Regions from separate parts of the Streptomyces sp. NPDC046122 genome, predicted to be linked through region 2. Evidence: riboswitches for the same ligand, from Rfam matches in the RefSeq annotation. Region 2 holds a riboswitch; each other region holds the start of a gene.
What was found. Region 2 has a riboswitch for cyclic di-AMP ahead of AC07FK_RS04410 (M23 family metallopeptidase). Riboswitches for the same ligand answer to the same signal wherever they lie in the genome.

Region 1 (3,268 bases), on a different contig from region 2:
GAGGCCGGGACGTCGCGGCCGGCGAGCCCGTGCTCGTCGTGCTCGCCGCCGCCGACCGGGATCCCGAGCGCTTCGGCGAGCCGGACACGCTCGACCTCGCACGCCGCGACAACCCGCACCTGGGCTACGGGCACGGCATCCACTACTGCCTCGGCGCACCGCTCGCGCGGCTCGAAGGGCAGGCGGCCATCGCGACGCTGCTGCGGCGCCTGCCCGACGTGCGACTCGCGGGGGAACCCGACGATTTGCGCTGGCGCGGCGGGCTCATCATGCGCGGGTTGCGCACTCTGCCCGTGGAGTTCACGGCCGAAACCAGGTGACGCTGCGTCACTTCGAGACCTTCACGTGATCTGCGCTGCATCGACTTGTAACAAACGTTCGAGTGCCGCTACGTTCTCCGTCAACCTCAGCCGTCGCTCGAAAGGCCACCGCATGCGCTCCGGGAACGGGAGACACCGCCGCCCCCGTCAGGCTCCAGCCCTCGTCGTCGCGGCAGGAGTGACCGGATCCGCCATCGCGATCCCGTTGCTCGGCGCGAGCGGCGCGACCGCTGCCGAAGCCACGACCTGGGACCGGGTCGCCGATTGCGAGAGCGGCGGCATGTGGAGTGCCGACCTCGGCAACGGCTACTACGGCGGGCTCCAGTTCTCCCCCGAGACGTGGCAGAAGTTCGGCGGCACGGCCTACGCGCCGCGCGCCGACCTCGCCAGCCGCTCCCAGCAGATCCAGGTCGCCGAGAAGGTGCTCGCGAAGGAGGGCCCCCAGGCGTGGCCCAGTTGCGCGCTCATCTCCGGCCTGACGGAGGGTGACGACGCCGCGTCGGACGACGGCGCGACCTCCGGACCGGCCGCCGGGCCGGAGAAGGACGCGCCGGCCGCCGCGAGCCGCGACGCCTCCGACGCCCCCGCGTCCGCCGAGCCGTCGGCGGACGAGACGTCCGGGGCCGGCCGGGACGGGTCCTCCTCCGTGAAGGCGGACCGGTCCGAGGCGCCCTCGCGGGACCGGACGCCGGACGGGGACTCCGAGACCCCCGCGGCGCCGTCCGCGGCCGGAAAGGGTGCGAAGGACGAGGAGGGCGACGCTCCCGCGGTCAAGGGCAAGCACCGCGGCGAGAAGGCCCGGGAGGACGACGCGGACGTGTCCGGCGAAGCGGGCGTCGAGCGTGAATCGGGCCGCCACGCCTCCCGGGGTGACGGAGCGACACGTGACGCCGCCACGGCGGAGGGCGGAGCGCGCGCGGACGGCAGCTACACCGTCCGTACCGGCGACAACCTCTCGGCCATCGCCGACGCCCACGAGGTGCGCGGCGGCTGGACGGCGCTCTACAACGCCAACGAGGAGACGGTCGGGACCGACCCGGACCTGATCCTCCCTGGCCAGAGCCTCGATCTGGGCTGATTTCGGGGGGTAGTTCGGGTCGCTATGTCCCGATTGGAGCAAGTGAGACAAGGGTCTCTTTGCCTCAACTCACGTCCGCGGCCCGGACGATCCCGCCCTCTCGCCCCTGACCTGCACGGATATGGGCGGGGTGAAGGGCGGGAAGGGTGATTTCTCCCTGATGAGCCTTTTTGAACATCACGGGCTCATGTGTTTACCGTCGAACCGCTCGCCACCGCGGGCCCCGTCGACCGCCACGCCGAATCCTGCCGGCGGCCGGGGGGAACCGACGCGTAAAGCGCCGTAGGCAGGAGCGGGGGACCCAGGTAGGCGCCGGGCCCGTACGTCGGAAGACGAACGGAACCGGCTTGGGGTTAAGCCGCGCGACCCAGGTCGCGCGCCGGGCACTCACTTGGCCCGAACCCGACAGCTCACCTCGTAGGCGTCGGTGAGGAGATGTCGCATGCTGTTTTCCGGCAAGGCCAAGCACCGCCGCCCGTCGAAGGCCACTCGTGTCGCCACGCTCGTCGGCATCACCGGCGCCGCTGTCGCCGTCCCGCTGATGGGCGCCACGTCGGCCTCCGCGGCCTCCGTCGAGACCTGGGACGCCGTCGCCCAGTGCGAGTCCGGCGGCAACTGGTCCATCAACACGGGCAACGGCTACTACGGCGGCCTGCAGTTCTCCGCCTCCAGCTGGGCCGCCGCCGGCGGCACGCAGTACGCCCCGACCGCCGACAAGGCGTCCAAGGCGCAGCAGATCGCCACCGCCGAGAAGCTCCTCGACATGCAGGGCCCGGGCGCCTGGGCCTGCGCCGGCGCCGGCGGCCTGACCAACGACGGCGTCGACCCGGGTGTCGACACCTCCGGTTCCTCCTCCGCGCAGCAGGAGCAGCCGAAGCAGCAGGCCGCGCCGCGCGCCGCCGAGCAGCCCGCCTCGCGCAGCGAGGTCCGCACCGCGCCCAAGGCCGCCGAGCAGCCCGCCGCGCCGAAGTCCTTCGAGAAGGGCGACGGCGAGTACAAGGTGAAGTCCGGCGACACCCTCGGCAAGATCGCTGAGAAGAAGAAGGTCAAGGGTGGCTGGGAGAAGCTCTTCGAGCTGAACAAGGACATCGTCGACGACGCCGATGTCATCTACGTGGGCCAGCAGCTCCACCTGAGCTGACCCGAGCTCACACCCCGAGCACCCCGGCCCGGCGCGTTTCCCCCGTACGCGCCGGGCCGGGGTTTCGTCTTCGTGCGGGCCCCCGGACCAGGCGGTGTTACTGCCCGGTAGGCCCGGTGTGCCGGAAGTCGGGCACAGAGTTACGTCCGCTATTGCGGGCATTCGCGGCTCTTCTCGTCCCAGGGGGCGGGCGAACGGCCGACCGACGCCCCCGAGCCGGTTAGGCTCTTGTCGCAAGGCCAAAGTGACCCTGCACCCCTAGCGTCACATCCCAGAAGGAGATGCTCGTGCCGTCCATCGACGTCGTCGTAGCCCGGGAAATCCTGGACTCCCGAGGCAACCCCACGGTCGAGGTCGAGGTCGGCCTCGACGACGGCAGCACGGGTCGTGCTGCCGTTCCGTCCGGTGCCTCCACCGGAGCGTTCGAGGCCATCGAGCTTCGCGACGGTGACCCGAACCGCTACCAGGGCAAGGGTGTCGAGAAGGCCGTCCTCGCCGTCATCGAGCAGATCGGCCCGGAGCTCGTCGGCTACGACGCCACCGAGCAGCGCCTGATCGACCAGGCCATGTTCGACCTGGACGCCACCGAGAACAAGGCGTCCCTCGGCGCCAACGCCATCCTCGGCGTCTCCCTCGCCGTCGCGCACGCCGCCTCCGAGGCGTCGGACCTGCCGCTGTTCCGCTACCTCGGCGGCCCGAACGCGCACCTGCTGCCCGTTCCGATGATGA
Region 2 (3,268 bases):
GCTGGAGGCCGAGCCGGAAGGGCTCGACGGCGTCGCGACGATCATGGCGCGTGCCCTGTCGGAGGGCACCGACAAGCACTCCGCCGAGGAGTTCGCCGCCGAGCTGGAGCGCTGCGGAGCCACGCTCGACGCGTTCGCCGACCACCCGGGCGTCCGGGTCTCCCTGGAGGTCCCCGTCTCCCGGCTGCCCAAGGCGCTCGGCCTGCTCGCCGACGCGCTGCGCGCCCCCGCCTTCGCGGACGGCGAGGTCGAGCGCCTGGTGGCCAACCGGCTCGACGAGATCCCGCACGAGACGGCCAACCCGTCCCGCCGCGCCGCCAAGCAGCTCTCCAAGGAGCTCTTCCCGGCGACCTCGCGCATGTCGCGGCCGCGCCAGGGCACCGAGGAGACGGTGGGGCGCATCGACGCCGCCGCCGTGAAGGGCTTCTACGCCGCGCACGTGCGCCCCGCGACCGCCACCGCCGTGATCGTCGGCGACCTGGAGGGCACCGACCTGGACGCGATCCTGGCGGACACCCTGGGCGCGTGGAAGGGCGACAACTCCGAGCCGCGTCCCGTGCCGCCGGTGGTCGCCGACGACACCGGCCGGGTGGTCGTCGTGGACCGCCCCGGCGCGGTCCAGACGCAGCTGCTGATCGGCCGGATCGGCCCCGACCGGCACGACCGCGTGTGGCCGGCGCAGGTCCTCGGCACGTACTGCCTGGGCGGCACGCTCACCTCCCGCCTGGACCGCGTCCTGCGCGAGGAGAAGGGCTACACGTACGGCGTGCGCGCCTTCGGGCAGGTGCTGCGCTCCGCGCCGGACGGGTCGGGCGCCTCGATGCTGGCGATCAGCGGCTCGGTGGACACGGAGTCCACCGGCCCGGCGCTCGAAGACCTCTGGAAGGTGCTGCGCACCCTCGCGGCCGAGGGCCTCACCGACGCCGAGCGGGACGTCGCCGTACAGAACCTCGTCGGGGTCGCGCCGCTCAAGTACGAGACGGCGGCGGCCGTCGCGGGCACGCTCGCGGACCAGGTCGAGCAGCACCTGCCGGACGACTTCCAGGCCCAGCTGTACACCCGTCTCGCGGAGACGGGCACCGTGGAGGCGACCGCTGCGGTCGTCAGCGCCTTCCCGCAGGACCGCCTGGTCACGGTCCTCGTGGGTGACGCCTCGCGGATCGAGGAGCCCGTCAGGGCGCTCGGCATCGGTGAGGTGAAGGTGGTCAGCGGCTGAGCCCGAACCGCCTGCTCGATCCGCCCTGAAGAGGGGCAAAGTGGGACCCCGGTATTCGAGAGGCCGCCGGGGTCCTTCTCTTATGTCCGTTTTGTTGCGGAGGTTGCCTGTCTGGCCTGTGGGGTGCGTTACAAAACGCCGTGTCTGTTTGGTGATTAAAAGATGACCCGTTTAGCGTCTGTCCGGCTGTCCGTCAGCAGTGAGCCGCATCCGCGGCACCGGACAGTCATCGCCGAGTCCCCGTCAGGCGCGAGCCTGGGGAGCCGGGGACCCACGCAGTCCCTGGGGTGAATCGGACGTCCTTCGCAGGTGCGGAGGGGTCCGTAGGAGACCTTCCTGCTCCGAACCCGTCAGCTAACCCGGTAGGCGAGAAGGAAGGAAAGGACCAGCCACTCCATGGCGTTCACCCGTGCCACCGGGAAGCACCGTCGTCCGAGCCGCCTGACGCGCAAGAGCGCGAACATGGCCGGCGTCGCCGCACTCGCGACCACCGGCGTCATCGGAGGTCTGACCTCTCCGGCCCTCGCCGCCGACGGCGACGCGGCCCAGGCCGTCCAGGACACCGGCCTGACCCAGGCCATCGTCATCGGCGACTCCCTCGCGGACCAGATAGCGGCCCAGGCCGACCAGCAGAAGCGTGCCGCCGTCAAGGCGGAGGCCGCGCGCAAGGCCGAGGCCGAGCGCAAGGCCGAGGCGAAGCGCAAGGCGGAGGCGAGAGCCAAGGCGGAGGCCGAGGCGCGGGCCAAGAAGGAGCGCGAGGAGCGCGCGGCCAAGGAGCGCGCCGCCCGTGAGGCGGAGCGCAAGCGCCTGAACGCCTACACCCTCCCGATCGCCGGCTCCGTCGTCACCACCGGCTACAAGACCGGCGGCAACCTCTGGTCCTCCGGCAGTCACTCCGGCGTCGACTTCCGTGCCGCGTCCGGCAGTTCCGTCGTCGCCGTCGGTGCGGGCACCGTCGTCGAGGCCGGCTGGGGCGGGGCGTACGGCAACAACATCGTGATCCGGATGAACGACGGCACGTACACGCAGTACGGCCACCTCTCCTCCCTCGGCGTCTCCGTCGGCCAAGCCGTCACCTCCGGCCAGCAGATCGGCCTCTCGGGCTCGACCGGCAACTCGACGGGCCCCCACCTGCACTTCGAGGCCCGTACGTCCCCCGAGTACGGCTCCGACATGGACCCGGTCGCGTACCTGCGCGCCCACGGCGTGAGCGTCTGACGCGTCCGGTCCGTCCGCTCGTACGCAAGGCCCCGGCTTCCCCGCCGGGGCCTTGCGCGTGTCCAAAAGCCGTCCCTGAATTACGGCGCCCGTCGGAAAATGCGGAATGCTGCAATAGAGTCACCGAAAAGGCGTCGGTCGACCGCGTTGTGCGGGGATCAAAGGCGGAGGTTCGGTCATGCGCATTCCCGCGCAATCGGTATGCACGGCAATCCGTGACGACATCGTTTCCGGTGTGTTCCCGCGCGGCGCCAGGCTCACCGAAGAGCTCCTCGCGCGCCGTTACGGCGTCTCGCGCGTCCCGGTGCGCGAGGCGCTGCGCACGCTGGAGTCCGAAGGGTTCGTCACCACCCGCCGGCACGCCGGCGCCTGCGTGGCCGAGCCCACCGAGCAGGAGGCCGCCGACCTCCTGGAGGTGCGCACGCTCCTCGAACCGCTGGGCGCGGCCCGTGCCGCCCAGCGGCGTACCGAGGCCCACCTCAAGGTGCTGCGCGGCCTGGTCAGACTCGGGCAGGAGCGGGCGCGCCGGGGAGAGGGCGAGGATCTGCGGGCGCTGGGCGGCTGGTTCCACGAGACGCTCGCCCAGGCGTCGGGCAGCCCCGGCCTCACGGCCCTGCTCACCCAGCTCAGACACAAGATCGCCTGGATGTACGCCGTCGAGCAGCCCGCGCGTCCCGCGGAGGCGTGGGCGGAGCACGGGGCCATCGTCGACGCCGTGGCGCGCGGCGACGCGGAACGGGCCCGCGCGCTGACGGCCCTGCACGCCGAACGCGCGGTGGCCTCGCACCGGCTGCGTCGCACCGGGCGCGAACGCGGGCGCGCAGGCGTGAGGAC
Region 3 (3,268 bases), on a different contig from region 2:
GCGCCTCGAAGCCCTGACGGGCCACCTCTTCGGGGTCGTCCTTCTTCTGCCGCCCGACCCGGGTGTCGTCCATGCCGGCGCGGTGGAAGAAGGGCGTCTCCGTGGCCCCGGGCATCAGGGAGGTGACCGTCACACCGGTGCCCCTGAGTTCGTCCCCCAGCGCCTGGGCAAACGACTGCACGAAGGACTTGGTGGCGTTGTAGACGGCGTGGAAGGACCCGGGCGCGGTCGCGGCGATGGACGACGTGAACAGCAGGCGGCCCCGGTCACGCGCCACCATGTCCGGCAGCAGGCCCTTCGCCAGCCGCACGGTGGCGGTGATGTTGAGGTCGATCACGCGCGCCTCGTCCTCGACGTCGGTGTCGAGGAAGGCTCCGCCCTGGCCGACGCCGGCGTTGAGCGCGGCGGCGTCGACGGGCCGCCCGGTCGCCGCGACGGCGCCGAGCAGGTGTTCGACACCTTCCCGGGTGGCCAGATCGGTCCGCACGGCGTGGACACCGGCTCCGAGGGCCCGCACCCCGTCCGCCGCCGCACCGATCTCCGAATTCTCGGCAGCCAGTACGAGATCGAATCCGTTTTCCGCAAATTGCTTGGCCAGCTCGAAACCGATTCCACTGGAGGCACCGGTGACGACGGCCAGCGGCCTATTCCTGTTCTCAGTCATGATCAGCGGGTACCCTCCCCGAGATTTTTATATCCATCTGCTCCTTTTTGCCCCACTTCTGGCGCGACCGATTCGGCCGAACCGAGTGCGGCGCACCCCGCGACGCCACCAGAGGGACACCAACTCCCTTCCACAGGAGGGTCCTTCACCTCACTGGACCGACAAGATGCCCGTTTCGGACAGGAAATGACCCACGTGGGTGGTTTGCCTGAAAGGCCGTCGCGTGCCATCGCTCGTGATACCAGTCACGTCCGCGAAGGAAAGCGGAAGTTCGGCCGATCGTCAGTTCCTGTCCGCAGAAAGAAAGTTGGGTTTTCCGCCCACGCACAGTGACAGGAGTTCCCACGCCCCCGATACGCGCTGCGATTGCTCCGGCGAATGCGGGGCTTGTTCTTCCCGGCCCCTCTCGCTTACGGTCACCCCCAATCCGGGTGGACCGCCGAATCCTGCCGCCGTCCGGAATCCAAACCCACTCACACTCACGTACGGCAGGAGCGGGGGACCCAGGTAAGCCGCCGATCCGGGAATCCGGAACGGCTCGGGGTGAAGTCGCACGGACTGTGCGACCGGGCATCTCCAGCCCGAACCCGACAGCTCACCTCGCAGGCGACGGAGAGGAATTCGTCATGCCCTCGAAGGGTAAGCACCGCCGTTCCCAGGTCAGATCGCTCCGCCGCGGCTTCATCGCCGCCGGCACCGGTGGCGCCGCGCTGATCCTGCCCCTGCTGGGCGCGACCACCGCGGGCGCGGCGCAGCCCGCCGCCGCCCCGGCCGCCGCGAAGGCCGCCCCCAAGACCTACACCGTGGTCGCGGGTGACTCCCTTTCCAAGATCGCCGACGCCCACTCGCTGAGCGGCTGGAAAGAGCTGTACGAGGACAACCGCTCGGTCATCGGCGACAAGCCCTCGCTGATCCACCCCGGCCTCGAGCTGACGATCGGCGCGAAGGCCAAGGCGCCCGCGAAGCCCAAGGCCAAGCCCACTCCGGCCGCCGAGCGCGCCGACCGCTCGCAGGCCCGTGCCGCCGTGGCCGAGACCACGGCGTACACGAACGACCTGGACGGCTGGATCAAGGAGTCGCTGGCCATCATGGCCAAGCACGGCATCCCCGGCACGTACGAGGGCATCCACCGCAACATCATGCGCGAGTCGTCGGGCAACCCGAGGGCCATCAACAACTGGGACTCCAACGCCGTGGCCGGTACGCCGTCCAAGGGCCTGCTCCAGGTCATCGCGCCCACCTTCGCGGCCTACCACGTGCCCGGCACCTCGATGGACAGCTACGACCCGGTCGCCAACATCACCGCCGCGTGCAACTACGCCGCCGACCGGTACGGCTCGATCGACAACGTGAACGGCCCGTACTAGAAGAACCCGCTGCCTGCCCCGGCGAGACCCTTGCGGGCGCCTCGCCGGGGCAGGCAGACCAATTGCACGCCCGACAATTCGCACAAAATGCTAAAAATGGGTCATGAGCGGACGTCCCGGACGACCCAGGGGTGTCGGGTCACCGCGCTCGTCTCGGCGAGGGGTGCGTTCCCGGCTGGAGGTACGCAGCGCCGCCGGTCAGGTGCTCGTCCTCCAGATCGTCGTCGCCGTGCTGCTCATCACGGCCGCCGTGGTCGCGCTCGCGTTCCAGACGCGCAACGACAGCGAGCAGGACGCCCGTAACCGCTCGCTCGCCACCGCGGAGGCCTTCGCGGACGCCCCCGGCACCGTCGAGGCGCTGCGCTCCCCCGATCCCACGTCCGCGCTGCGCGCACACGTGGAAGCAGCCCAGCGGGGTTCGGGGGTGGACTTCATAGCGGTGATGAGCCCGGACGGCACCCGGCTGGCCGACACCGACCCGACGCTGGTCGGCGGGCGCGCCGAGGGCGTCGACCGGGCCACGGCCGGAAAGCCCTTCACGGAGATCTTCGAGGGCGCCCCCAACGACGCGGCGCGGGCCGTCGTCCCCGTCACCGACACCGCCGGCACCGTCGTCGGGCTGGTCGCAGCCGGTGTGACGATCGACAACGTCGGGGACGCCGTCGACCGCCATCTGCCGATGCTCCTCGGTTCCGGGGCCGCCGCCCTCGCTCTGGCCACCGGCAGCGCCGTCCTGGTGAGCAGGCGTCTGCGGCGACAGACGCACGGCCTCGGGCCGACCGAGATGACCCGGATGTACGAGCACCATGACGCCGTTCTGCACGCCGTCCGGGAGGGCGTGCTCATCGTCGACGACGACGGACGGCTGACGCTGGCCAACGACGAGGCGCGCAGGCTCCTCGAACTGCCCCCCGGCGCGGAGGGGCGCCACATCACCGACCTGGGCCTCGACGACTCCATCACCAGGCTCCTGGTCTCCGGCCGCAGCGTCACCGACGCGGTCCATCTGGCCGGGGACCGGCTGCTGGCCGTCAACACCCGGCCGACCGCCCCGTACGGCGGATTCCCCGGCACCGCCGCCACGCTCCGGGACACGACGGACCTGCGGGCGCTGACCGGCGCGGCGGAGGTCGCCCGGGAGCGCCTGAAGCTGCTGTACGAGGCGGGAGTGCGGATCGGCACCACGCTGGACGTGGTGCGCACCGCCGAGGAACTGGCGGAGGTGGCCGTCCCCGGG
Region 4 (3,268 bases), on a different contig from region 2:
GCCCGCTCGCCGTCTGCGACTGCCACATCGGCTACGTCCACCTGGAGACGCTGCCGCTGTACGACGTGTTCGCGGGCGGCGTCCTGGAGCGCGTGCCCCCGGACCTCTCACAGGGGCAGCAGGTCGGGCCTCTTCGCCTCGACGTGATCACCTGAGGACTCCCCGCGCAGCCGCCGCCCGATCCACGGCACCAGGTGCTCCCGCGCCCACTGGACGTTGTCCCGGCGCGCCTCCAGCGAGTTGCGCGGGGCCATCGGCGGCCACGCCTGGTCCGGGTCGGCCGGCACGTCGAGCCCGAGCACCTGTGCGGCGCGCAGCGCGACGCGGGTGTGCCCCTCGGGCGAGAGGTGGAGCCGGTCGCCGTCCCAGGCACGCCGGTCCTGGACGGACTTGAGCGACCACAGGTCGAGCACCGGGCAGTCGTACCGGTCGGCGACCGCCCGCACGTGCGCCGTGTACGTCGCGATCTTGCCGCGCAAGTGGCGCAGGACGGGGACACCGCGGGTGTCGAAGCCGGTGGTCACCAGCACGGTGCCCACGGCGTCGGTGAGCTCCGCGACGGCCCGCTCGAAGCGCTCGGCGACGTCGTCGGGGTCGCTGCCCGGCCGGAGGATGTCGTTGCCGCCGGCGCAGAAGCTCACCAGGTCGGGAGCCAGTGCCTTCGCGCGCGGGACCTGCTCGGCCACGATCTGGTCGAGGAGCCGGCCGCGTACGGCGAGGTTGGCATAGCGGAACGTGTTCTCGGGGACGCGGTCGTCGAGGAGTACGGCGAGCCGGTCGGCCCAGCCGATGAACGCACCGCCGGGACCCGGATCTCCGACCCCTTCGGTGAAGCTGTCGCCGATCGCCGCGTACGACCCGATGGTGCCTGCACTGAATGATCTCGAATCGTCTGCCACGTCGGTACATCCTTCACTGGAGCGAGTGACCTACGCCACCGTAGGGAGGGGTTGACGGGGGGTGATATAAGACACCGGTCAAGATTCACCCAACTCGGAATAGACCCGCAATGCGCGTACGCCCCCTTTGCCGTCGCGTGTGACGGCAAAGGGGGCGTACGGAAGTGCCCTGACGGAGTGAAGCGTCAGATGGTGACGCCGTGGCCGCGGAGGTAGGCCAGCGGGTCGACGTCCGAGCCGTAGCTCGGGCCGGTCCGGATCTCGAAGTGCAGGTGCGGGCCGGTGGAGTTGCCCGTGCTGCCGGAGAGGCCGATCTGCGTGCCGCCGCCGACGCTCTGACCGGCGGAGACGGACAGCGAGGAGAGGTGGGCGTACTGCGAGTACCGGCCGTCCTCGTGCTTGATGACGACCTCGTTGCCGTACGCGCCGCTCCAGCCCGCGGAGACGACGGTGCCGGCGCCGACCGCCTTGACCGGGGTACCGCTGGACGCGGCGAAGTCGACACCCGTGTGGTAGCCGCTGGACCAGCTGCCGCCGGCCATGCGGTACGGGGTGGTGACACCCGCGGCGACCGGGGAGGTGAACCCGGAGCCGGTGTTCCGCGTGGTCGAGGCGGGCTTCTGGGTCTCGGTCTGCGCCTCGGCCTTGGGGGCGGCCTTCGGGGCGGCGGGCGCGGGCTTGGCCGCCGGGCGCTCGGCCTTCGCGGGGGCGGGCTTCGCGGGGGCCGCCTTCGCCGGGGCGTCCGCCTTCGCGCCGATGGTGAGCTTCATGCCCGGCAGGATCAGCGAGGGATTGCCGCCGACGACCTCGCGGTTGTCCTCGTACAGCTTCTGCCAGCCGCCCCGCACGTCCTGCTCGTCGGCGATCTTCGACAGGTAGTCGCCGGAGACCACGGAGTACGTCCGGGTGGACGCCTTCTTCTTCGGCGTCGCCTTCTCGGCGGCGGCCGGGGCGGCGGCCTTGCCCGCGGCCGTGGTGGCCGGGGCAGCCTTCTCGGCGGCGTTGGCGCCGGTGGCGGCGATGAGGGGCAGGGCGAGTACGGCTCCGCCCGTACCGGCGGCGACGAAACCGCGGGTGAGCGGGTTGGACCTCGGGCGGCGGTGCTTACCCTTTGCGGGCATGGAACATTCCTCTCCGGCGCCTACGAGGTGAGCTGTCGGGTTCGGACTGGAGATGTCCGGCCGCTGGCGCGACTTCACCCCAAAGCCGGTTTCCGGAAGTGGTAGTTCCGGTTGCCGGCGTACTTACCTGGTTCCCCCGCTCCTGCCACGCGTGAGTGAGTGTGAGTGCGGATTCCGGGAGGTGGCAGGATTCGGCGGTCCACCCGGATTGACGGTGACCGTAAGCCGACGCGGCTCCCCCGTACAAGCCGGTCCATTCACCGCGCGATTGCAGTAGGGGAATGCACGACCCAATTCCCGTCACCCTGCGTGGATTACGGATCTTTGCGCCCCGCCTGTGAACTGGCATGCGCCCACGGCGCTTCGCCACGCACCGTCACGAATATGATCCTGCTCACCAGAGGTGTCACCATTCCCCCTGGCCACAGGGTGAGTTGACCCGTAATAGTCCGTTTCACCCCAAGAGTGAGTTACGGGTGGTCTTAGGTGCGTAAGACCGTCATGCGGCCGCGCCGCCCCTGCCCGCCCCGAGGCATTTGTCCGCGGAGATGATTGCCCCGGGAACCCGTGTCGTATCGTCGAAACGCGCCGAAGTCGGCGAGCAGCGCCGACGGCAGACTTCAGGAGCCCACGTGACACAGCAGCTGCCGCAAGTCCCCCCGGTCCAGGCCGCGTCGGAGCCGGAGCTCGCCTCGGTGCGCAACTTCCGCGACGTGGGCGGACTGCCGACGGTGGACGGGCGGCGGGTCCGGCACGGCGTGCTGTTCCGCAGCGGTCATCTGGCGCACGCCACCGCGGCGGACGCGGCGTTCCTCGGCTCGCTGGGCCTCCACACGGTCTTCGACTTCCGCAACGAGGCCGACCAGAAGCTGGAGGGCCCGGACGTCGAGCTGCCCGGCGTGCGCAACGTGAACCTGCCGCTGACCGACCCGGCCGACGGCGCCGTGTTCTGGAAGATGGTCCGCGACGGGAACCTCGACGAGCTGCGCGAGATCCTCGCGGACGGCAAGGCCGCGGACCGGATGTCGGCGACGTACCGGGTGATCATCAAGGAGCGTACGGCCGAGCACAGCCAGGTGCTGCACGCCCTCGCCGAGGACAGCGTGCCCGCGCTGATGCACTGTGCGGCGGGCAAGGACCGCGCGGGCCTGTCGATAGCCGTGACCCTGCTGGCGATCGGCGTCGAGCGCGAGGCGATCGAGGCGGACTACCTGAAGTCGAACGACCCGCGCCGCCGCTACAAGGTCC

Region 1: another riboswitch for cyclic di-AMP. It lies ahead of AC07FK_RS20185 (transglycosylase family protein); the one in region 2 lies ahead of AC07FK_RS04410 (M23 family metallopeptidase).
Region 3: another riboswitch for cyclic di-AMP. It lies ahead of AC07FK_RS10620 (LysM peptidoglycan-binding domain-containing protein); the one in region 2 lies ahead of AC07FK_RS04410 (M23 family metallopeptidase).
Region 4: another riboswitch for cyclic di-AMP. It lies ahead of AC07FK_RS18250 (M23 family metallopeptidase); the one in region 2 lies ahead of AC07FK_RS04410 (M23 family metallopeptidase).

Annotation. Positions count from the first base shown of each region.
Region 1 is NZ_JBWKLQ010000007.1:87,280-90,547, reverse strand. Features, by position in the region: gene AC07FK_RS20195 (cytochrome P450 family protein) at 1-320, shown strand, start outside; gene AC07FK_RS20190 (transglycosylase family protein) at 433-1,398, shown strand; cyclic di-AMP (ydaO/yuaA leader) riboswitch at 1,667-1,837, shown strand; gene AC07FK_RS20185 (transglycosylase family protein) at 1,841-2,539, shown strand; gene eno (phosphopyruvate hydratase) at 2,821-3,268, shown strand, end outside.
Region 2 is NZ_JBWKLQ010000001.1:1,021,953-1,025,220, reverse strand. Features, by position in the region: gene AC07FK_RS04415 (M16 family metallopeptidase) at 1-1,216, shown strand, start outside; cyclic di-AMP (ydaO/yuaA leader) riboswitch at 1,437-1,599, shown strand; gene AC07FK_RS04410 (M23 family metallopeptidase) at 1,613-2,434, shown strand; gene AC07FK_RS04405 (GntR family transcriptional regulator) at 2,613-3,268, shown strand, end outside.
Region 3 is NZ_JBWKLQ010000003.1:288,588-291,855, reverse strand. Features, by position in the region: gene AC07FK_RS10625 (SDR family NAD(P)-dependent oxidoreductase) at 1-664, opposite strand, end outside; cyclic di-AMP (ydaO/yuaA leader) riboswitch at 1,125-1,286, shown strand; gene AC07FK_RS10620 (LysM peptidoglycan-binding domain-containing protein) at 1,291-2,031, shown strand; gene AC07FK_RS10615 (SpoIIE family protein phosphatase) at 2,135-3,268, shown strand, end outside.
Region 4 is NZ_JBWKLQ010000006.1:33,700-36,967, forward strand. Features, by position in the region: gene AC07FK_RS18240 (STM4011 family radical SAM protein) at 1-155, shown strand, start outside; gene AC07FK_RS18245 (SGNH/GDSL hydrolase family protein) at 108-899, opposite strand; gene AC07FK_RS18250 (M23 family metallopeptidase) at 1,085-2,020, opposite strand; cyclic di-AMP (ydaO/yuaA leader) riboswitch at 2,023-2,192, opposite strand; gene AC07FK_RS18255 (tyrosine-protein phosphatase) at 2,653-3,268, shown strand, end outside.